DNA from 3 places in the Kitasatospora sp. NPDC048239 genome. Region 1 is predicted to be linked to each of the others. Evidence: riboswitches for the same ligand, from Rfam matches in the RefSeq annotation. Region 1 holds a riboswitch; each other region holds the start of a gene.
What was found. A riboswitch is a leader RNA that binds a small molecule or an ion and turns the genes downstream of it on or off. The one in region 1 is predicted to bind cyclic di-AMP.
Positions count from the first base shown of each region.

Region 1 (7,357 bases):
GCGGGCGGCGCTGGCGAGCCCGGGCAGCCGGGGCAGGGTGCGCGGCAGCATCGCCCGCTGCAGCTCGGTGGCCCGGTGGTGGTGCGTGTCGTAGAGCCGGGCGCGCTCCAGGGACTGCGCGAGGATGCCGGCGAAGGCCGAGTACAGGGTGCGGTCCTCGCGGCTGAAGGCCCGCTCGGTGGCGAAGGTGATCAGGCAGGACCCGACCTGCCGGCCGGAGGCGACCAGCGGCAGGACGGCCCAGGCGGCCGGGGTGAGCGGCCCGGTCCCGTCGGCGCGCCCGTCGGCGTTGCCTTCTGCCTGGCCGTCGGCTTGCCCGTCGGCGTTCCCGTAGACGCGCCCGGCGGCGGGCCGGGGCTCGCTGAACAGCGGGGTCGAGCGGGTCAGCGCGTGCTGCATGACCCCCTCAGAGAGGTCGGCCAGCCTGGTCAGCTCGGTGCGGCGCGGGCCGCCGTAGACGGTGTGCGAGACGGGCAGCAGCCGGCCCTCGTCCACCAGGTCGAGCACGATGCTGGCGGCGCCGAGCGCGGGCCGGGCGACATCGGTGACGGCCGTGGTGACGTCCCGGACGGTGACCGCCCGGGACAGCGACCGGGTGAGGGCGAGCAGCAGCGCCGAGCGGGCCCCGGCGGCGCCGGCGCCACCCGGCTCGGCCGCGGGCGGCGGGTGCTCCTCGGGGGCGCGGACCCGGTCCAGGTCGGCCAGCAGGCCGGCGATCCGGACCGGCCGGCCGTGCACGTCGAGCATCACCTCGCCGGTCTCCTCGATCCGGATCACCCCGCCGCCGCGGCGGGGCACCCGGTAGAGCAGCCGGTAGGGGCCGCCGGTGGCGAGCGCCTCGGCCAGGGCGGCCTGGACGTCGGGCAGGTCCTCGGGGTGGACCAGCCGGTCCAGCTCGGGCGCGGTGCCGGGCCCGCCCTCCGGGGCCGGCCGGCCGACCACCCGGTAGGCCTGGGCGTCCCAGTAGCTCTCGCCGGTGACCAGGTCGCGCTCGAAGGCGCCGTGCCCGGCGGAACGGACGGCGAGCGAGAGCATCGGGTGGGCGAGCCCGGCGGTCCGGTCGGCGTCGGGCGCGCCCACCCGGACCGTGCGGCTCGTGCCCGGCTCCGCGCCGACGTGGTCGAGCAGATGGGCGAGCCGGTGCGCACAGGCGTCGCCGAGGGTCTCCAGGACGTCCAGGTCGCGGCGCGGCACGGTGCCCCGGTGGGCCAGCGCGAGGGCGAGCACGCCGAGCGGCTGCTCGTCGACGATCAGCGGCAGGGTGATGATGGCGACCATGCCGGTGCCCATGCCGGTGTTGCGGTTGGGGTAGTCGACGCTGGTGCGCTCGGGGCTCAGCAGATAGGGGCGGCGCAGTCGCAGGGCCATCGCGGCGGGGAGGTCGCTCGCCGGGTCGACGACGCCGTAGCGCTCATGGGCCCAGTCGGGCAGGCCGTGGGAGGCGGTGAGCCGGAGCATTCCGGCGGAGTCCAGCAGGTAGAACGCGGAGCCCTCGCCAGTGATCCAGTTCGGACCCTCGGCGAGGACGGTGCCGAGGAGTTCGGCGGCGGTGGTGCACCCGAGCAGTAAGCGCACGCAGCGCATCGCCGTGCGCGCGGTGGGGCTGCTGCGCGGGGTCCGGCTCTCGTCCTCGGAGGGGGGGAGCCATGGCGAGGTCAGGTCCATCGGGATACCCGGCCTTTCCGCTCCGAGGGGGTGGGTGTCCTAGCGGGTCCTTAATTCTTAATACCTTATTTCTTATGTCGGTGAATGGTGGCCCAGGCGGCGTACCAGCACCAGGGTCCGGTCGTCGGCCACGTTCCGGGCGACCGTCCGCACCAGCCGGTCGGCGGCGCCCCGGCCGGAGTGCCGCAGCGCCGCCCCCGGGGCCCGGAGCACCGGCTCGGCGGCGGTCAGCAGCCGGTCGACCCCCTCGTCCAGATCGCGGCCCGGGACCTCCACCACGCCGTCGCTGAACAGCAGCAGCGCGTCCCCGGGGCCGAGGTGTCCGCCGCTCGCGGGGTAGGGCACGTCGGCCAGCAGGCCGAGCGCCGGGCCGCCCGGGGTCGACACCTGCCAGCTGCCGCCGCCGGCCCCGCGGTACTGCGCGGGCGGCGGGTGGCCGGCGTTGAACAGCCGGTAGCGGCCGGTCGCCGGGTGCAGGGCGAGGTGGACGGCGGTGGCGAAGTCGTCCTCCCAGCCCATCCGGATCAGGTGGTCGTTGGCGGCGGGCAGGAACTCCTCCGGCGGGACCCTTCCGAGCAGCATCGCGAAGGCGCCGGAGAGGTGGGTGGAGCGGGCGGCGGCCCGGCTGCCCTTGCCGGAGACGTCCACCAGCAGCAGCTCCAGCAGGTCCTGCTCGGGGCGGTGGGCGCAGAGCAGGAAGTCACCGGAGAAGGAGTTCCCGCCGACCGGTGCGAGCGCGCCGTCGAAGTGCCAGTCGAGCAGGCGGTCGGGCAGTCGGCCCAGGGTCCGGGTGTGCTCGGCGAGCTCCAGCAGCATGGAGTCCCCGCGGGTGCCGCGCAGGCCCAGCCGGTCGCGGAAGCGGTTGGCCGTCAGGACGGTCGCGCCGGTCGCGGCGAGGACGATCGTCACGCCGACCCGCACCCCGTGCGGGTGGTGCACCACCGCGCTCAGCGCACTGCCGGTGAGCGCCGCGCAGACCAGCACCAGCAGCCGGCCCCGCCGCAGCACCAGCCCGCCCACGACCAGCGGCAGCACCATGGAGGACGGCGGCCAGCTCTTCGGCGCCGCGATCGCGAGACCGCTCAGGAGCACGGTCAGGGCGAGCATCGCCAGCAGCGCGTTCCGCTCGGCCGTCCGGTCCCCGTCCAGCAGCCGTCCGCTCCATCGGCCGAGGGCGCCGCCGAGCGGGAACACCCGTGGTCGGCGCGGCCTCGCCTTCGGTGCGGGCACGTCGACCTCCGCCTCGGGGTGGGCGGTCGCGGGTCGTGACCACCTGTGAGCCGGGCCAATCTAACCCGTCTTGCCCGATTGGTGACGATTGACTGTTCGAAACACACCAGAGGTTCCGCCGGTGGCCGGGCGGCGGGTCAGGACCGGGGCCAGCTGCGCAGTCCGCTGGTGAGGACGGTGATCAGCCGGTCCTGGGTGGTGGACAGGTCCTCGGAGAGCTGGAAGGCGCCGCCGATGGACAGCGAGGCGAAGCCGTGGGCGAGCGAGCGGACGGTGCGCGCGGCGTGGATCGCCTCGGAGCCGCCCAGGCCGTACTCGCGCAGCACCGCCACGATCACCCCGACCAGCCGCGCGGCCGCCCGGGTCAGCTCGTCGTCCGGCTGCGGGGCCTGCGGCAGCGCGGAGTAGCGGTGCGGATGCTCGGTGGCGTACCCGTGGTAGGCGCGCAGGACGGCGGCGACGGCGTCGTCCCCGCCCCGGCCGAGGGCCGCCTCGGCGAGGCGGTCGGCCAGCTCCCGGGTGACCCGGACGGCGATCAGCCGGCGCAGCTCGGCGAGGCCGCCGCTGACGTGCTTGTACAGCGAGGGGGTGGCCACGCCGGCCCGGGCGGCCACGGCGGCCAGGGTGAGGGCCTCGGGGCCCTGCTCGTCGATCAGGGCGAGGGCGTGGTCGACGACCTGCTCGGGGGTCAGTCCGACTCGGGGCATGTGCGGTCTCCGTACCGGGGGAGTGGGCTCGGAAGGGGCGTGAGCGGGGGGCGGCTCAGACCAGTTCGGCGAGGAAGGGCAGCAGGGCGTCGGCGGTGGCCTGCGGCTGGTCGGCCATCGGGTAGTGCCCGGCGCCCTCGATCATCACCTTGCGGGCGTGCAGCGCCGCGGCCTGCCGGTCGGCGACCAGCTCCGGCTTGGGGAAGTCGGGGTCCTTGCTGCCCATCACGACCAGCGCCGGGCACTGCACGGCGGCGCTCCAGCCGGTCGGTGCGGAGTCCCCGCGCACGTAGCCGCGGGTGGCGGCCTTGCGGCCCGGGGTGCGCATGGCGGCGACCAGCCCGTCGACGTAGGCGTCGAAGTCGGCCGGCCTGGCGCCGGGGTAGGCCATCTTGCGGTGGTAGAGGCCCCAGAAGGCGGGCGAGTGCACCAACAGCGCGCCCATCACGCCGAAGGCGGCGCGCTGCAGGGCGTTCGGCGGCAGGTTCTCGATGAAGGCGTCCAGCAGGACGATCCCGGCGACCCGCCCGGGGGCGTCCCCGGCGACCTTGACCACGCTGGCACCGCTGTACGAGTTGCCGGCCAGGACGGCGCGCTCGATGCCCAGGTGGTCGAGCAGCGCGATGACGTCGGTGGCGATCGCGGCGGGCGAGTAGTCGTCCCAGGTGATCGAGGACTCGCCGAAGCCGCGCAGGTCCATGGTGATCACCCGGCGGCCTGCGGCGGTGAGCAGCGGGTGCAGGTGCCGGTACGCGGTCCGGCTGTCGAGCATCCCCGGCAGGAGGACGACCGGGGCTCCGTCGCCCTGCACGGTGTCGTCGTACGCCAGCCGGCCGCCGGGAACGTCGAGGAACTGCGTGGTGGGGGTGCTGGAGCCGGTCATCGTGGGCCTCCTCGGTCCGCCGTGCACGTCATCGGCGGGTTCCGCCGATAGCCACAAAGCTAAGGCTAATAGCCTTAGCCGTCAAGCTATCGACCGCGGAGTCTTTCGGGCGCGCCGGGTGCGGCTCCGCCCCGGTCGGCCCCGGGCGGCTCAGACTCCCTCCACCTTGAACGGGTCGTGCTCGCTGAGCAGCTTCTCCAGCCGGGCCTGGTCCACCCGGGTGACGATCTCGTTGGTCTCCTGCCGGTCCCGGATCACCTTGGCCAGGGTGAACGAGGAGGTGACGGTGTAGAGCAGGCCCAGCCCGAGGAAGGCCCGCGTCCAGGCGTCGACCGGGAGGTAGGCGATCCCGATCGCGAGGGCGACGCCGGACAGGGCGAAGGACAGGACGGCCTGGATGTAGTACGCGGACGTGGTGCGCGACTGCACGGGTGCGTTCATGGCGCCAGGATGGCGGCGCCGGGGCGGGCCGCACATGAGTAGAAGTACTCAACCCGGCGTCCGTTCGTTGACGTCTCATCACGTTCGGTAGTGTCAGTTGTGCTCAAGCCTCACAAATCGCCCATCAGGTCACGTACTGCCCGGGCGGTCTCAGGTCGTCCCACCCGGATGGCTTGGAATCAGGGGCTCCTAGGATTAACGTTTGATAACGCAGCGCGGTCGGCAACGCCGTACCCAAACGGCACCGTGCGCCGTCGCCTAATCCCGACGACCCGCCTCCGGGCAGGTCAGGGAGCCGGGGAACCACGTTCCTTGGGGTGAATCGGCCAGGCCCAGGCCCGGCCGTAGGAGACCTTCCTGCTCCGAACCCGTCAGCTAACCCGGTAGGCGCGAAGGAAGGAAAGGAGCGCGCCTCCGTGGCGTCGACGCACTCTCCGGCACACCTGCCCGGCTCCGGCTCGGGCACCCAACTGCTCGACCACCCCTGGCCGCCCGCCCACGGCGGCGGATACGGCGGCCCGGCCGACGAGCAGGCCCCGCAGCCCGCCGACACCAACCGGCACCGGATGCCCCGCCAGACCCGCGGGACCGCGCCGCTGCTCGGCGTCACCGCCGTCGCCGCCACCCTCGGTGCCACCGGCTTCGCCTCCGCCACCCCGGCCGCCGCGCCCGCCATCGAGACCCCGGACGAGGCGCCGGTCGCGCTCTCCGCGGACCCGGGCCTCGCGCTCGCCGCCCGCATCCAGCAGCAGGCCGACAGCCAGCGCACCGCCGCCGACGAGACCGCCCGCCTGCAGGCCGCCAAGGAGGCGGAGGCCAAGCGCGCCGCCCAGCAGGTGGAGGCCAGGCTCGCCGCCGAGGCCGCCGAGAAGGCCAAGCTCGCCGCCGTCAACCTGCCGGTGCGCGACTACAACCTCTCCGCCCACTACGGCCAGAGCGCCTCCTACTGGGCCCACCTGCACACCGGCCTGGACTTCGCCGCCGACACCGGCACCCCGGTGTACGCGGTCGGCCAGGGCACCATCACCTCGGCCGGCTGGTCCGGCTCGTACGGCTACCGGATCGTCGAGACGCTGCCCGACGGCACCGAGATCTGGTACTGCCACCTCTCCTCGATCATCAAGGGCTCCGGCAAGGTCGTCCCCAACCAGCAGATCGGCAAGGTCGGTGCCACCGGCAACGTGACCGGCCCGCACCTGCACCTGGAGGTCCGCCCCGGCGGCGGCGCCCCGGTCGACCCGGAGACCTGGTTCGAGCAGCGCGGCATCACGCCCTGACGCAGGGCCCCAAGCCCTAGGGCCCAAGGTCGAAGGCGCCCCGGTCCACTGCGGACCGGGGCGCCTCGCGCTACCCCTGGGGGCGGCCGCGCTACTCCTGGGGCAGCCGCGCCAGGTAGGCGTCGATCTCCTCCTGCCCCGGCTCCGGCGCCAGCTCCGGGTACTCCGTCACCAGCAGCTGCGCCAGCCCCGGCACCGTCCACTCGCCCGACAGCTCCAGCGCCACCTCGACCGCGGCCTCCTCGAACGCGCCGAAGTCCCCGGCGAGCTCGTCCGGCATCGGGCGGCCCAGTGCGTTCAGCGCCGCCAGGTTGCGGTAGCTGCGCCGCATCAGGCCCTGCTCCAGCAGCCGCCGGGCGCCGTCGGTGGCCATCCCGACCGTCAGCATCCGGGCCTCGCCCCAGCCCTCCTCGTCCAGCTCGTCCAGCCACCCGGCCTCGGCCAGCGCGGCGTAGGCGGCCGACCGCTCCTGCGGCGCCAGCTCCCGGAACGCCTCCAGCCAGGCCCGCACCGCCGCGTCGTCCGCCACGTCCACCCCGGCGGCGTGCAGCAGCAGCGCGTACAGCCGCGGCCAGGTCACCAGGTCGGCCCGGCGCAGCAGACCGGTCGCCACCTCGCCCTGCCACTCGGCCTCGGCGTGCAGCCGCTCCTGCCGCTTGGCGTTCAGCCGCTTCGCCGCCCGCTGGTGGTCGACCAGCAGCCGGACCGCCTCGCCGTACGCCAACGGGTCCTGCTCCGGCGCGGGTTGGACGTACAGGTACAGCCGCTCGACCAGCAGCTGCTCCACCGCGTCCGAGGTCAGCTCCGGCCAGCCGTCGCGCATCCTGCCCTCGCCCAGCTCCAGCAACGCCAACACCGTCCGCAGCGGCTCCTCGCCCACCGGGTCGCGGCCTTCCGCCTCCGCCCAGGCGAGCAGCTCGGCGGCCTTGGTGCGCGGGGCGAGCCGCAGGTCTTCTTCTTCCATGTCACGTACGGTAACCGGTAAGCGCGGGTAGGGTCGGCAGGCATGGTCCCCGTACGACTCACCGGCCCCCGGCTGGCCATTCGCGAGTTCCACCACACCCCGGGCGACACCGACGCCCTGCACGCGGTCTTCGGCGACCCGGAGACCACCCGCTACCTCCCCTTCGAACCCCGGGACCGGGAGAGCTGCG
Region 1 is NZ_JBICZP010000003.1:24,055-31,411, reverse strand. Features, by position in the region: gene ACGFZP_RS07905 (SpoIIE family protein phosphatase) at 1-1,665, opposite strand, end outside; gene ACGFZP_RS07900 (SpoIIE family protein phosphatase) at 1,738-2,895, opposite strand; gene ACGFZP_RS07895 (TetR/AcrR family transcriptional regulator) at 3,033-3,602, opposite strand; gene ACGFZP_RS07890 (alpha/beta fold hydrolase) at 3,658-4,485, opposite strand; gene ACGFZP_RS07885 (YiaA/YiaB family inner membrane protein) at 4,636-4,926, opposite strand; cyclic di-AMP (ydaO/yuaA leader) riboswitch at 5,172-5,330, shown strand; gene ACGFZP_RS07880 (M23 family metallopeptidase) at 5,343-6,203, shown strand; gene ACGFZP_RS07875 (hypothetical protein) at 6,295-7,167, opposite strand; gene ACGFZP_RS07870 (GNAT family N-acetyltransferase) at 7,210-7,357, shown strand, end outside.

Region 2 (7,357 bases), on a different contig from region 1:
TGCTCGCGCAGCTCGTAGAGGATCTCGTCCATCTCGAACGCGGCGGTGATGGTCTCGATCAGCACGGTGGCGCGGATGGTGCCGTGCGGGATGCCGAGGGCGGCCTGGGCGTGGGTGAAGACGTCGTTCCAGAGCCGGGCCTCGAGGTGGCTCTCGGTCTTCGGCAGGTAGAAGTACGGGCCGGAGTTCGGGTCCTCGGCGCCGCGGGCCAGCAGCCGGGCGGCGTTGTGGAAGAAGTAGAGGCCGAAGTCGAGGAAGGCGCCGGCCACCGGGGTGCCGTCGACCAGCAGGTGGTTCTCGTCCAGGTGCCAGCCGCGCGGGCGGACCACGACGGTGGCGAGTTCGGCGGCGGGCCGCAGGGTGTAGGCCTTGCCGGCCGGGGAGGTGAAGTCGATCCGGCCCTCGAAGGCGTCGATCAGGTTGACCTGGCCGCTGACGACGTTCTCCCAGGTGGGGGAGGTGGCGTCCTCGAAGTCCGCGAGCCAGACCCGCGCCCCGGAGTTGAGGGCGTTGATCACCATCTTGCGGTCGGTGGGGCCGGTGATCTCGACCCGGCGGTCCCGGAGCGCGCGGGGGGCCTCGGCGACCTTCCAGTCGCCGGCCCGCACGGCGGCCGTCTCGGGGAGGAAGTCCAGCGTCCCGGCCCTGGCGGTCTCGGCTCGGCGGGTCTTTCGTCGGACCAGGAGTTCCTGCCGTCGGCCTTCGAAGGCGCGGTGGAGGCCGACCACGAAGGCGACCGCCTCCGGAGTGAGCACCTCCTCCGCCCGCGGGACGCGCGGACCGGCGACAGTGACGACCGGAGCGGCGGGAGAGGCGCCGGCGGGTCCCTGATCTGTAGCCATGGGCAGGACACTCCTAAGACGGTTGAGCCTGGCGAAGGGAGCTCCGGTGGGAACTTCCTTGATCTGAACCGATCGGAACCCACCTGTCGGCGGGTCCGATTCTGTAAGGTGGAGACTAGTTTCCGCGATACAGAATTTCAACGGTTTGTTGAGATGATCGCTGGGACTCTACTCCTCCCCCGACAGCGAAGGGAACGCCGGTGGTCGCCACCCCCGACACAGCATCGACGACCAGCACGGACCGCGCGAGCGGCGGCGTGCAGTCCGTCGAGCGCGCCTTCCAGCTGCTGGAGGCACTGGCCGACGCCGGCGGCGTGGCGACGCTCAGCGAACTGTCCACCTCGTCCGGTCTGCCGATGCCGACCATCCACCGCCTGGTTCGTACCCTCGTGCAGCAGGGCTATGTCCGCCAGGACACCGCGCGCCGCTACACCCTCGGGCCGCGGCTGATCCGCCTGGGCGAGACGGCCGGCCGGCTGCTCGGCAGCTGGGCCCGCCCGTACCTGGCCGAACTCATGGAGGCCACCGGCGAGACGGCCAACCTGGCCGTGCTGGAGGGCGGCGAGGTGGTGTACGTCGGGCAGGTGCAGTCGCGGCGCTCGATGCGGATGTTCACCGAGGTCGGCCGCCGGGTGCAGCCGCACTGCACCGGCGTCGGCAAGGCGCTGCTGGCGCAGCTGCCCGAGGAGGAGGCGCGCGCCGTGCTCGGCCCCAACCCGCTGCCCGCGCACACCTCGTACACGGTGACCGACCCGCAGCAGCTGCTGGACCAGTTGGCGCAGGCGCGCGAGCGCGGCTACGTGGTGGACGACCAGGAGCAGGAGATCGGGGTGCGCTGCATCGCGCTCGCGGTACCGGGTGCGCCGACCCCGACGGCGCTCTCGGTCTCCGGTCCGGAGGCGCGGATCCGGGCCCTGGAGGAGCAGGCGGGCGCGGCCTCGCTCGTCCCCGTCATGCAGGAGATCGCGACCCGGCTGGGGCGGGTCCTGGCACCCTGACGGGTCGTCATCGCACTGTTCTCGCACGCAGGGTCGAACCGGCCGACTTCCGGTGGGCCCGTTCGGCCGTTCGAGCGGCCCGAGGGCGGGTTGCCCCGGCCGCGGCGGACCGGTCGGTCACGCTGGGGGCGGACGCGCCCCGCGACGGTGCGGGGCGCCGCAACGCAGAGGGCAGGGTGAGCGGCAATGTCGCGTAGTACGTCCGTACGGGGTTTCCTCGGCAGGTCACTGATGGCGGGGGGCGCCCTGGTGGCGATGGTCGGCGGGACCGCCCTGGCGTGTCCGGCCGACGACCCCGCGCCGAACCCCGCGCCGACCGCCGAGGTCTCGGCGCCGGCCGCGGCCGCCGTCCCGTCCGACTCCGACCTGGCGGTGGTCCGGATCGACCCGGACCCCGCCTCCCCGGGCGGCACCACCACGGTGCACGCCTTCGTCGCCAACCTCGGCCCGGACCGCACCGCCTCGCCGTTCACCGTGGTGGTCACCCTGCCGGAGGGGGTGACGGCCGAGGGGCCGTTCTTCCCGGAGAACTGCTACGAGTTCCAGAACGGCCACCGGGTGCGCTGCACCTTCCCGGCCGGGCTGCCGGACTACCAGAGCGCCACGGCGCTGATCCCGGTCCGGCTCGCCACCACCGTCCCCCTCGGCGAGCTGACGGGCGGCTACGTCGCGGTGCGCGGCGACGACGACCGGAACGAGAAGAACAACCGGCAGCCGTTCAGCATCCAGGTCGTGGAGACCGCCCGGAGCTGAAGCCGGAACGGCCCGGGCCGTACCGTGCTGCGCCGTGTGGGCGCGGGACGGTACGGCCCGGGTCGTTCTGCCGGGCCGGCTCGGGTTCTGCCGGGGCGGCCTAGCGGTAGACCCGGACGTAGTCGGCGGCGAAGGTGATCGGGGCCGTGCCCGTCGGCGCGGGGTGGTACTGCCCGGCGCTCAGGGACAGGTTGAGGATCAGGTACGCCGACCAGTTGGCACCGACGCCCTTGCCGTCCGCGAAGACCTTCACCCCGTTGATGTACCAGTCGACCGAGTTGGCGCCGTACTGGGTGCCGACGGTGACCCACTGGTCGTGGGCGATCGCCTTCGCGTCGGTGACGTACTTGTGGTCCGCGTTGACGTGGTTGGTCAGCTCCAGCAGGTTCGCGTTGTCCGAGTGGTACTCGAAGGTGTCGATCTCGCCGTGGTTGCCGCTGGTGCTGTTCCACGTCCACAGCGCCGGCCAGGCGCCGGTGCCGGCCGGGAGCTTCACCCGGGTCTCGACGTAGTCGCCGGTCTTCACCTTGAAGCCCTCGCTGGAGTACTCGGTGGTGAGCAGGCCGGTGTCCCAGGCCTGCTTGCCGTTCTCCAGCGTGTGGCTGCCCGGCTTGGCGGTGAACGTGGCGGCGCCGCCGGAGACGGTGACGTTGTTCTTGTTCAGCCAGTCGAGCTTGTTGTCGTTGGGGTTGTGGTCGCCGTAGTGGTACGAGCTGCTCTTGTCGGCGGTCCAGCGCGAGCCCAGGGCGAGGCTGTTGAACTCGTCGGACCAGGTCAGCTTCTTGCCGGCGACCGGCGCGGCGGGGGCGGTCGTACCGGTCGGCGTCGGCGCGGGGGTGGGGGTCGGCGCGGGGGTCGGCGTGGGCGCGGGGGTCGGCGTGGCGGTGGCGTTGGAGACCACCAGCTGCTGGGAGGCCAGGTTGTGCCAGGCCCCCGCCGAGTCCTGCCAGAAGCCGAACTGGGTGTAGGTGCCGGCCGGCAGGGTGCGCGAGCCGGTGGTGATCGACAGGCCGCCGGGGCAGATCCTCGCGTTGGCGACGTTCCCGGGGAAGTCGAGGTTGTGGCCGGCCGCGTCGCGCACGCCGACGCCGAGCGTCTTGGCGGTGAAGCAGGTCGAGGAGTGCACCGTGAGGGAGGCGGTGGAGGCCTTCCCCGCGACCATGGCGGCCGGGGTGAGCCGGTCCTGGGTGACGGTCGGGGCGGCGGCCGCCTGGGCGGTGGTGACCGCCGGGACGCCGAGCAGGCCGGCGCCGGTCACGGCGAGCGCGCCGGTGACGGCGAAGGCGGTGTTGCGGCCCCGGTGGGAGGGGCGGGCATGGCGCGGTGCGGTGCGCCGGGCAGGCTTCTGCATGGGGTGTCCTCTGCCACGCCTGCGAGGTGAGCTGTCGGGTTCGGGCTGAGGTTGCCCGGCCGCCTGTGGAGCGGCTTCACCCCTAGCCGCGGCCCGTGCGCGGGAGCGCACGGGTCGGGCACTGACCTTGGGTCCCCCGCTCCCGTCCGCTGTGGTGCTCGGTTACGCGCCGTCGGGTGGACAGGACTCGGCGTCCCGACGGCGGGGTCCGCGAGGGCGGACGACTCGTGCAGGCTAGGCAGGCCGTCCGGAGCGCGCCAAGGAATCGGCGGCGGTTGTCGCGCAGCTCACACCGGCCCGGGCGGGCCGCCGGTCCACCGGCCGGACGCTCGGACATGTGTACGTTCCGTGGCGCTTATGATGTCGCATTGAAGGTCGTGTACCCACGGGTGCCGGCCGGGATCGCGTCCTTACGGGGGGGGTGCGAGACACAGGACCCGATCGAAGAGAGCGCTCTTTCGCGATGGCCTTTCCGTCTGCCGTACTGGACCGACCGTCGGATGCCCCACCGTTCACCGGAGAGCTCCGCCCCCAGGAGGGCGGGACGCCACGGCGCCGCCTTCCGCTGCTCGCCGCACTCCTCGCGGCGTCCTGGCTGCTGCCGCTCGCCCTGCACCCGGCCGGACTGGACGTGCTGCTGCTGCCGGTCCTGGTGCTGGCCGTGGCCTCACTCGTCCGGGTCGGCGGCGGCCTGGTCGACCGGCTCTTCGCGGCCGCCCTGATCACCGCCGCCGGCGTGATGACCTTCGGGCTGGTCTTCTCGGTCTGGCCGTGGGGCATCCACCCCGTGCCGACCGCCGGGGTGCTGCTCAGCACCGTCTGCCTGGCCGGCTGGCTGGCCGGCCGGCGTCCGCGCCTGCCGCTGCGCCTGCGCGGGACGGACCTGCTGGTCGCGGGCACCGCGGCCGTCGTCTGGTACCACCTGCACCGGGCGGTGGCCGGCAAGTCGCTCACCGAACGGGTGGCGTACATCGCCACCGCCGAGGACCGGCTCGGGCACTTCTCCTACTTCGAGGGCATCCGGCACGTCGGCGGCTACGCCTTCCTGCACCAGGAGCAGGCCCGGACGTACATGATGACCCCGGCCGAGGCGGTGTACCCGCAGGGGTCGCACTTCCTGCTGGCCTGGGTCGACGCCCTGGTCCGCTCCTCCACCGCGCCCGGGGCCGCCCTCGACGCGATGAACCGCTACTTCCTCTACGTGCTGGCCGCCTACGCGCTGCTCTGCGCCGCCCTGGTCTGGGCGGCCCGGTGGATCGGCGGCCCGCGGCTGCGCGGCTGGCAGGCCACCGCCGTCTGCGCGACCGCGGCCTCGCTGATGCTCGCCGGCAACTACTCCGACCTGGTCGGACACGGCTTCGACTCCACGATCATCGGCCTGCTCCTCCTCGCCGTGGCGCTCCCGCTCGCGGTGCGGCCGGCCATGGGCCGCGCCGAGCACCTGTTGATCGCCGTGGCCGGCCTGATCACCGTCACCTACGTCTACAACCTGTACGGGGTCTTCGCGGGCCTCGCCGTGGCGGCCGGGGTGCTGGTCAACCGGCGCCGCTTCGCCGGCCGGTGGCGCTCGACGGCCCTCGTCCTGCTCGCGGGGCTGGGGGTGGCGGCGCTGCCCAGCGCGGTGTCCGTGCTGTCCGACCTCGACGTCGCGAGCACCTCGAACCTGGCCGGACCGATGGTCGGCGCCGACCGCGCCCTCCTGCTCGGCGGCGGGCTGCTCGCCCTGCTCGGCGCGCTCGGCCGGACCACCCGGCGCACCGCCGCCGGCCAGGCGCTACTGGTGCTGGTCGTCGGGGCGGGCCTGGTAGTCGGCGGCTTCGGGTGGTGGCAGCTGCACACCATCGGGCACTACTCGTACTACTTCGAGAAGATCGCCGCCGCCGGCGTGGTGATCGGCCTGATGTCGATCGGCGCGGTCGGGCTGCTGCTGCGCCCCTCCCCAGCCCCGGCGCGCGGCACCTCCCGCCCGGCGCTGCTGCGCCGCGGCGGCGAGGCCGGCCTGTCGGTGCTCGCGGTGGCGACCGCGCTCAGCCTGTTCGCCGGCGTCCAGTGGGGCGTCCTGACCGCCTGGAGCAAGCCCGCGGCCTGGTACGCCAACCCGCTGGTGGTCTGGAGCCACGGCAAGGGGCGCAGCGATCTCGCGCCGTTCGCCACGACGCTGGTGGAGCGCGACCTCGCCCGGGCGAACGGCGGTCCGCTGATCGCGCTCTACTCGGACGACTCCTACCAGAACCTGCGCTCCACCTTCGTCGCCGAGCTCCTGCTGCGCCGGGGCGGCGAGATGCGGGCGCTGTACGACGTCTACACCGTCAAGGTCTCCTGGCAGCCGACGGCGGAGCAGTACCAGAGGATGCTGCAGGACCTGAGGAACACCATCGCGAGGCTCCCCGCCGCGCCGACCGTGCTGGTGGCCAACAAGTTCATTGCGGACCGGCTGCAGGCCGACCTGACCGCGGCGAGGGTGGCGGCCACCGTCCTGCACGGGCCGGTGCTCGGGCAGTGAGCGGCGGGGTGGTGGGCGTGCGGCGGTGGGCGGGTGGCGGGGTCGTGTGGCGGTCCGCCGCGTCGTGGGGCGCCGTGAAGTCCACCGGGAAGTCCGCCGGGAACGTCACCCGGTCGGATAGGTTGGAGGCCGACCTGCATGCACCGCACGAGACAACGAGGACCAGCCCAGCCATGACCGCGTCCCTGCCCGCCTTCGCCGGCCGCACCTACCTCTTCCAGGTCGACAACGGCGCGGCGTTCCGCAACGCCTACTCGGCCGACGGCAAGCGGCTGCGCTGGGAGGGCCTCGGCGAGTCGGCCGGCCAGTGGGAGGACGTCGCGCTGCACGTGGCCGAGGTCGGCCCCCAGGTGTACTTCGTCAGCTGGACCGAGCAGAGCGGTATCACCGTCAGCCACGTCATGGACCTCGGCAAGCTGACGGTGCGCGCCTTCTGGACGTACGAGGGCGAGGGCGGCCGGGTCGGCGAGCTGCACACCGGGACGCTGGAGCCGGTCGCCTGACCTGCCGGGCCTCGACGGACCACCGCCGGCCCTGGCGCTTGCCCGGGCCGGCGGTGTCGTTCCCGGGCGGTGTCGGTCCCGGGCGGTGGCCGTCTTCGGGCGGGTGTCCGGTGCCGGTGTTCGGTGCGGGTGTCCGGTGCCGGCGTTCGGTGCGGGCGTCCGGTGCCGGCGTTCGGTGCGGGCGTTCGGTGGGGTCTGCGCGGGGTCGGGTGGCTCAGACGGTGTCGGCCGGCACCTTGAGGTGCTGGGACAGCCACTCGAGCGAGGACGGCAGCAGCTTGCTCCAGGTCTCGAAGTTGTGGCCGCCGGTCTGCAGCATGCTGTACGAGACCTTCATCGGGCTGTGCGCGGCCGCGATGAACGCCTCCGTCTCGCGGCGGTACTCGCCGTCGCCCTCCCTGGTGCCG
Region 2 is NZ_JBICZP010000004.1:228,976-236,332, forward strand. Features, by position in the region: gene aceB (malate synthase A) at 1-842, opposite strand, end outside; gene ACGFZP_RS12340 (IclR family transcriptional regulator) at 1,043-1,840, shown strand; gene ACGFZP_RS12345 (hypothetical protein) at 2,027-2,593, shown strand; gene ACGFZP_RS12350 (family 16 glycosylhydrolase) at 2,694-3,944, opposite strand; cyclic di-AMP (ydaO/yuaA leader) riboswitch at 3,946-4,111, opposite strand; gene ACGFZP_RS12355 (hypothetical protein) at 4,408-6,447, shown strand; gene ACGFZP_RS12360 (MoaF N-terminal domain-containing protein) at 6,621-6,950, shown strand; gene ACGFZP_RS12365 (alpha/beta hydrolase) at 7,165-7,357, opposite strand, start outside.
Region 2: another riboswitch for cyclic di-AMP. It lies ahead of ACGFZP_RS12350 (family 16 glycosylhydrolase); the one in region 1 lies ahead of ACGFZP_RS07880 (M23 family metallopeptidase).

Region 3 (7,357 bases), on a different contig from region 1:
GCCGCCGTGACCCTCCGTCAGCCAGCACCGACCCTGTGAGACATCTCACTCACCCGGGGTGCAACGAACCGCCCGTCCCGACGCGTCAAGAGGGACACCGGGGGCCTAGCAGGGATTGGTTGGGAAATGTCCGGATTTTCAACATCCAGACCCTCCCGAAACGGCAGCCGACTGCAGGCCCGGCCGGTCAATGTCCTACGATCTCCGCCATGAGCACCGCAGCCATCCCGGGCGCGCCACTGCCCGTCCGCAACCCAGGCTCCCGTGCGCGGGGGCGCCACCGCCGCCCTGAGCGTCCCGAGATCCCCGCCGGCTCCCCGGCCCTGGTGCTCGCCGTGCCCGCGGCCGCCGGGCCCGAGTCCCGCTCCGTGGTCGAGGAACTGCTCTCGATCGTGCGCAGCGAGCAGAGCGGCGTGCAGACGGCGGCCGGCTACCTCCCGGGCGACGGCACCGACGGCGAGCGGGCCGGCGAGGACTTCACCGTCGCCGAGCTGCTGGCCCACGCCGCCGAGGCCGGGCTGCCGGCGCCGATCGTGGTTCCCCTCGTGCCCGGCCCGCACGGCTTCCTGACCGAGCTGCACGCGCTGGCCGCCCACTACGGCGCCCCCGTCACCGATGTGCTGGGCCCGCACCCGCTGCTCGCCGAGGCCGTCCACGTCCGGCTCTCCGAGGCCAATCTCGCCCGCGCCGACCGCGCCCGGCTGTTCGCCATCGCGACCGCCGCGGACGGCGTCGTGCTCACCACCGTCGGCGGCGAGGAGGCGGCCGCCGCGGCCGGGATCACCGGTGTGCTGCTGGCCGCCCGGCTGGCCGTGCCGGTCGTCGCCGCCGCGCTCGACGTGCCCGGCTCGGTGGCCGCCGCCGTCAACCACCTCAAGGAGACCGGCTCGCAGCGCCCGGCTCTGGCCCCGCTGGTGATCGGCCCGGAGGCCGACTCCGAGCTGCTCGCCACGGCGGCCGAGGAGACCGGCTGCCCGAGCGCGGCGCCGCTCGGCGGGTACCCGACCGTCGGTCAGCTGATCGCCTCCACCTATCTGGCCGCGCTGCCGGCCCGGGTCTTCGAGGCGCCCGCCGACGAGGCCGCGGAGCCCGTCGCCGAGTAGGGCCCGTCCAGCCCTGCCCGCCCGGCAGACCGAAGGGCCCGGAGCGCACCCCGCTCCGGGCCCTTCGGCCGTCTCCGCCCCCGCCGACGCACGACCGCCGACGCACAGGCCCCGCCCACACGCCCAAGCCCCGCCCACGCACAGCGCCCGCCGACCCGGACACCCCGCCGACGCACAGCGCCCGCCGGCCCGGACACCCCGCCGGTCAGGCGCGGCCGCCGACCCGGGTGGTGGGCGCGGCCGCGTCCTTCAGCCGCAGCGCGGGCAGCTGTACCGGCCGGGGCTGCACGGCGGGAGCCGGGGCCGGGTTGCTGACGGCGTTCCACTGCGGCTGCGCCGCCCCGCCGCCGTCCGCCCGGCCCACCTGGACGGCCTCGGACCGCCCGGCCCGGCGCAGCACGATGCTCCTGGGCGGCTGGGACTCCGGGTCGATCCAGAGCTCGTTGCCGCCGAACTCGCAGTCCAGTACCGCGATGTCGTCCGGCTTGCCGTCGCCGGTGGCCCGGAAGGCGACGCCGGCCCGGCGGTAGCCGGTGAACAGGCTGCGGCTGAAGGTGACGGCCTCCCCCGCGAGTTGGTGCTTCGCGGTGGCCACGGCGAAGTCGCTCTGCCCGGCGGCGTCGATCAGCAGCCCGTCGAAGAGGCTGCCCTTGTCCCGGCCGAGCGCGTGCAGGGCCACTCCCCCGGCGCCGTTGCCGTAGAGGACGCTCGCGGTGTAGTCGAAGTCGTTGAGGTAGGCGCCGTGCTCGATGCCCCAGCCGCCGTTGTGGTAGGCCGCGAACTCGGTGACCACGTGGTGGTGCTGGGCGTTCAGCCAGACGAAGACGCCGTCCTGCAGGTTGTTGTGGGCCAGGCAGCGCCGGAAGGTCCAGACGCCCTCGCTGTTCTCCGGCCACTCGTAGCCGGAGGCGCCGGTGGCGCCCTGGACGCCGACCGCGACGCAGTCCAGCGCCTTGCCGCCGGTGCCGGCCCCGAGGTTGAAGCCGGTCAGCCGGTAGGCCCGGGGGGCCGGTTCCAGCACCGTCCGGGAGGCGACGCAGGACTCGTACACGATGTCGTCGGACGGGCGCTGCGGGGTCCGGGTGTCCAGCGGGCCGTCCCACCAGTAGGCGTCCTCCCAGGTGTCGTGGCTGATGCAGCTGCGGAAGGTGATGCCGTGGCTGGCGTGCGGGACGAAGGCGTGGTTGCCGGCGTCGCGGACCACCACGCCCTCGACGACGGTGCCCCGGGTGGTGTCGCCGAGCATGTGGAAGTGCAGCCCGTACCGGCCGAGTACGGGCGCGGTGACCGGCGCGGCGCCGTCCGGGCCCTTCCACGTCTCCTTGGTGTCGGTGCGCGGGCCGACCCAGCGCAGCGCGGCGTGCCGGACGTCGGCGCGCCGGGAGCTGGTGAGGTGCACGTGGGCGCGGCCCTTGGCGGTGCCCTCGACCCGGACGCTGCGGGTCAGGTTGAGCACCTCGGCGCCGACGGTGACGCCCCCTCCGGCGGCCACCCGGGGGTGGGCGTGGGCCAGCGGGGCGTCCAGGGTGACGGTGGTTCCGTTGACGGACCGGACGGTGGCCAGGTCGTAGCGGGTGGAGAAGCCGTCCTCGTCGGGCGGGCCGGTCGGGGTGACGGCCAGTTCGTCGCCGGGCAGCCAACCCGTGGGTGCGGCGGCCAGGCTGACGGAGGTGTCGCCGGCCCGCAGGCCGCCGGCGGCGCGCACCCAGGCGGTCTTGGCGGCGCCGTCCAGCCGCAGGTAGCCGGCGCCGCCCACCCACAGGCCGGTGTCGGTGTCGACCACCTGCATGCCGTCGCCCTGGAAGCGGCGCTCGTCGACGGCGGGGAAGCGGACGGTGTGCACGGCGGCGCCGTCGGGGGCGAGGGCGAGGGTGCCGCGGATCTCGACGTTGCCGGCCGAGGCGAGGGTGAGCGTGCGGTCGGCGGCGAAGGTCAGCGCTCCGGTCGGTTCGACCAGCAGGGAGGCGACGGTGGCGTCGGTGTCCAGCAGCACCCGGTCGGTGATCCGGACGGCGCTCCCCGGGCCGGGGACGGCGCCGCCCCAGCCGGCCGGATCCGACCAGCGGCGGCCGCCCTGGTCGACGGTGGGTGCGGCGGCGGGCTGCTCGGGCGGCGCCTGGGCGGCGGCGGTGCCGTCGCCGCCGTCCTCGGGCGGTCCGGCGGACGGGTCGGACGGGTCGGCGGTGGCGGGCCCGCCGTGCCGGTGTCCGCCGGGCGCCTCCCCGGCGGCCGGGGCCCCGGTGGCGGCGACCGGCTGCGTCGGCCCGGTCAGCGAGCGGCGCACCACCTCCTCGCCGGCGATCGCGGAGAACACCGTGCCGACGGCGAGCCAGCGCAGCATCGTCCGGCGCGGTACGGGAGTTCGGGCCGCCGCCGACGGAATGTCCGGACTGTGGCGTTTTGCCCGGCGGTGCGCTCCGCGCGCCCTGACGGTCGGCCGTTCGGCGCGCGGGTCCTCGTCCATGGCCATCGTTGCGTAGCCCTCCCCCCAGACGGCTGCGTCGGTTGCGACGCTCTGAAGCATAGGCAGTTGCGCTCATCCGCAAGGGCGTTGCTCGAAAACGGTCATTTCTGATCATGATGGACAGGCGCAAAAGGTCAGGCCGGCACACTGTGACGACCATCACACATGTTTGCGGTTTGAACTTAAGTCTGCTTAACGTGCTCCCCGTTCGTGGCCACACGGACCCAGCTCATCCGCAACGCCGAGTCCTGCCGTCGGTTGCGCTGGCAGCGCAGAACGCACCACGGCAGGAGCGGGGGACCCACAGGTAAGTCGCCCTAGACCGGTCCCGTACCGGTCCAGGGCTAGGGGTGAAGCCGCGTCCACAGCGCGGCCGGGCAACTCCAGCCCGAATCCGACAGCTCACCTCGCAGGCGTGGGAGAGGACCGCGTCACCATGCTGCCCAGCAACGGCACCAGCCTGTCCAGCCGTACCCGCCGCGCGATCGCCACCCTCGGCGTCGTCGGGATCGGCCTCACGATTCCCTGCCTCACCTCCGGCACCGCCTCCGCCGCCTCCGTCGCGACCTGGGACAAGGTCGCCCAGTGCGAGAGCGGCGGCAACTGGAGCATCAACACCGGCAACGGCTTCTACGGCGGCCTCCAGTTCACCTCCAGCACCTGGGCCGCCTTCGGCGGCACCGCCTTCGCGGCGCAGGCCAACCAGGCCACCAAGGACCAGCAGATCTCGATCGCCGAGAAGGTGCTCGCCTCGCAGGGTCCCGGCGCCTGGCCGGTCTGCTCCGTCCAGGCCGGCCTGACCAAGGGCGGCACCCCGGCCGCCGTCGACACCTCGGCCGGTGCGACCGCCGCCAAGCCGGCCGCGCAGACCCCCGCCCCGGCCGCCAAGCCCGCCGCCAAGCCGACCACCCCGGCGCCCGCCGCCAAGCCCGCGGCCCAGGCCCCCGCGGACGCCGCCAAGCCGGCCGCCTCCGACTCCGCCAAGGGCGGCCAGAACTGGCAGCAGTACCGCCAGCAGGACGGCCAGGCGAAGTCCGCCGAGTACACCGTCATCGCCGGTGACTGGCTCTCCGCGATCGCCGACAAGAACAACGTCCAGGGCGGCTGGGAGCGGCTCTACGAGCTGAACCGCGACGTCCTGGCCGACGGCCCGCACGTCATCTACCCGGGCCAGCACCTGGCCCTGCGCGACCGCGGCCAGGCCCAGCAGTCCGAGGAGTCCGGCAAGAACTTCGACTGGTTCAACCGCTCCTCCTCGACCTCGGACCAGGCCGCCGGCTCCACCGCCGCCAAGCCGGCCGCACAGACCCAGGCCCCGGCCGCCAAGCCCGCCGCCCAGGCCGAGACCCCGGCCCCGGCCCAGGCCGCCACCGGCAGCATGGCCGCCGCCGTCTCCTTCGCCCAGTCGAAGGTCGGCCAGGCGTACGTCTACGGCGGCACCGGCAACGGCGGCTGGGACTGCTCCGGCCTGACCCAGGCCGCGCTGCGCGCCGCGGGCATCTCCGTCCCGCGGGTCGCCGCCGACCAGGCCGCCGCCAGCACCCACGTCTCGCTGGACAGCCTCAAGCCGGGCGACCTGCTGTTCTGGTCCAACAACGGCCAGGACTCGGGCGTCTACCACGTCGCGCTGTACATCGGCGACGGCAAGTACGTCGAGGCCGCCAACCCGAGCTCGGGCGTCCGCACCCAGACCGTCGCCAACTGGGCGCCGGACTTCGCGGGCCGCGTCTGATCACCCCGCGGTAGGGCCGCACGGGCCCCGAACCGCCGCGACCCCCGGGGAGAGTCTGGTCGGCTCCTCCCCGGGGGTCGCGGCCTGCCCTCGGCCATGGCCAAATCGGCCCGCAGCGGGCATGCTGCTGCTTCGGACCCGAGGAGGAGTCACCATGGCCCAGGTCACCGTCACGCTCGACGCCAATCTCGCCATCGACGCGATGATGCTCTCCGGTACCAGGAACCCGCAGGACGCGGTCGAACTCGTCCTGCGCGACTACCTGGCCCGGGGCCGGCGCACCGATAGCCTCACCGGTGACTCCGAGGACGGCCGGCGGGTCACCCCGGAGCGCCCGACCGCCCAGGAGGGCTGAGCAGGCACGCGCAGGGGCCCCCGGAGAGCGGTTGCTCTCCGGGGGCCCCTGCGTCGGTTCACCTGGCCCTGGCGCCGGTGGAGCCGCGCATCACCAGCTCCGGCTGGAACATGAACTCCCCGCGCTGGACGGCGTTCGCGCCGACCTCCTCCAGCAGGGCGTCGACGGCCGCGGTGGCCATCGCCTCGACCGGCTGGCGGATGGTGGTCAGCGGCGGCTCGGTGAAGGCTATGAGCGGCGAGTCGTCGAAGCCGACCACCGAGACGTCCTGCGGCACCGAGAGCCCGCGCTGGCGCACCGCGCGGATCGCGCCGAGCGCCATCATGTCGCTGCCGCAGACGATCGCCGTGCAGCCCTTGTCGAGCAGCGCGCCGGCCGCCGCGTGCCCGCCCTCCACGCTGAACAGCGTGTGGTGGACGAGGTCCTGGGCCTCCTCGGCGGTCCGGCCGAGCACCTCGCGCATCGCGGCCGTGAAGCCCTCGATCTTGCGCAGCACCGGCACGTAGCGCCGCTGCCCGACGGCCAGCCCGATCCGCTCGTGGCCGAGTTCGGCCAGGTGCTGGACGGCCATCCACATCGCGGCCCGGTCGTCCGGCGAGATGAACGGCGCGTCGATCTTCTCGCTGTAGCCGTTGATCAGCACGAACGGCACCTGGCGGCCGGTCAGCCGGGCGTACCGGTCGTGGTCGGCGGTGGTGTCGGCGTGCAGGCCGGAGACGAAGACGATGCCCGCCACGCCCCGGTCGACCAGCATCTCCACCAGTTCGTCCTCGGTGGAGCCGCCCGGCGTCTGGGTGCAGAGCACCGGCGTGAAGCCGTGCCGGCTCAGCACCTGCTCGATCACCTGCGCCAGCGCGGGGAAGATCGGGTTGCTGAGCTCCGGGGTGATCAGCCCGATGAGGCCCGCGCTGCGCTGGCGCAGGCGGGTGGGGCGCTCGTAGCCGAGCACGTCCAGCGCCGCCAGCACGGTCTGCCGGGTGGCGGCGGACACGTTCGCCTTGCCGTTGAGTACGCGGGAGACGGTGGCTTCGCTGACCCCCGCCTGCGCCGCGATGTCTGAAAGTCGCGCCGTAGTCACGGTCCCAGAGCTTATTGCAACCACGTCAGACCGCCCACCAGTCGGTGCTGTCCGGAGCGAGCACCGTCTCGCCGCCGTCCACCACCGCGTCGGCGGAGGAGAGCAGCAGACGGCCGGGCGCGGCTATCCGGACCGGCTCGGCGGTGGTGTTCACGGTGCAGACGAACGAGCCGCGGCGGAACACCAGGGTGCCCTCGGGGCCGTCCAGCCACTCGACCGCGGTGCCGGCGCCGAGGTCGGCCTGCGTGCGGCGGACGGCCAGCGCGCTGCGGTACAGCTCCAGCGTGGACGTCGGGTCGCCGGTCTGCGCCTCGACGCTGAGCCCGGCCCACTCGGCGGGCTGCGGCAGCCAGCTGGGGCCGCCGGCGGTCGGCCCGAAGCCGTACGGCGCCTCGGTGCCGGACCACGGGATCGGCACCCGGCAGCCGTCGCGGTAGCCGTCCTGGCCGGCCTGGCGGAAGAACGACGGGTCCTGGCGGACCTCGTCGGGCAGGTCGGTGACGTCCGGCAGGCCGAGCTCCTCGCCCTGGTAGAGGTACGCGGATCCGGGCAGCGCGAGCATCAGCAGGGTGGCGGCGCGGGCGCGGCGCAGGCCGAGGGCGCGGTCGCCGGCGGTGCGGATCTG
Region 3 is NZ_JBICZP010000004.1:14,292-21,648, forward strand. Features, by position in the region: gene ACGFZP_RS11415 (hypothetical protein) at 210-1,103, shown strand; gene ACGFZP_RS11420 (hypothetical protein) at 1,309-3,444, opposite strand; cyclic di-AMP (ydaO/yuaA leader) riboswitch at 3,797-3,996, shown strand; gene ACGFZP_RS11425 (transglycosylase family protein) at 3,983-5,299, shown strand; gene ACGFZP_RS11430 (hypothetical protein) at 5,454-5,654, shown strand; gene ACGFZP_RS11435 (LacI family DNA-binding transcriptional regulator) at 5,713-6,732, opposite strand; gene ACGFZP_RS11440 (glycoside hydrolase family 13 protein) at 6,758-7,357, opposite strand, start outside.
Region 3: another riboswitch for cyclic di-AMP. It lies ahead of ACGFZP_RS11425 (transglycosylase family protein); the one in region 1 lies ahead of ACGFZP_RS07880 (M23 family metallopeptidase).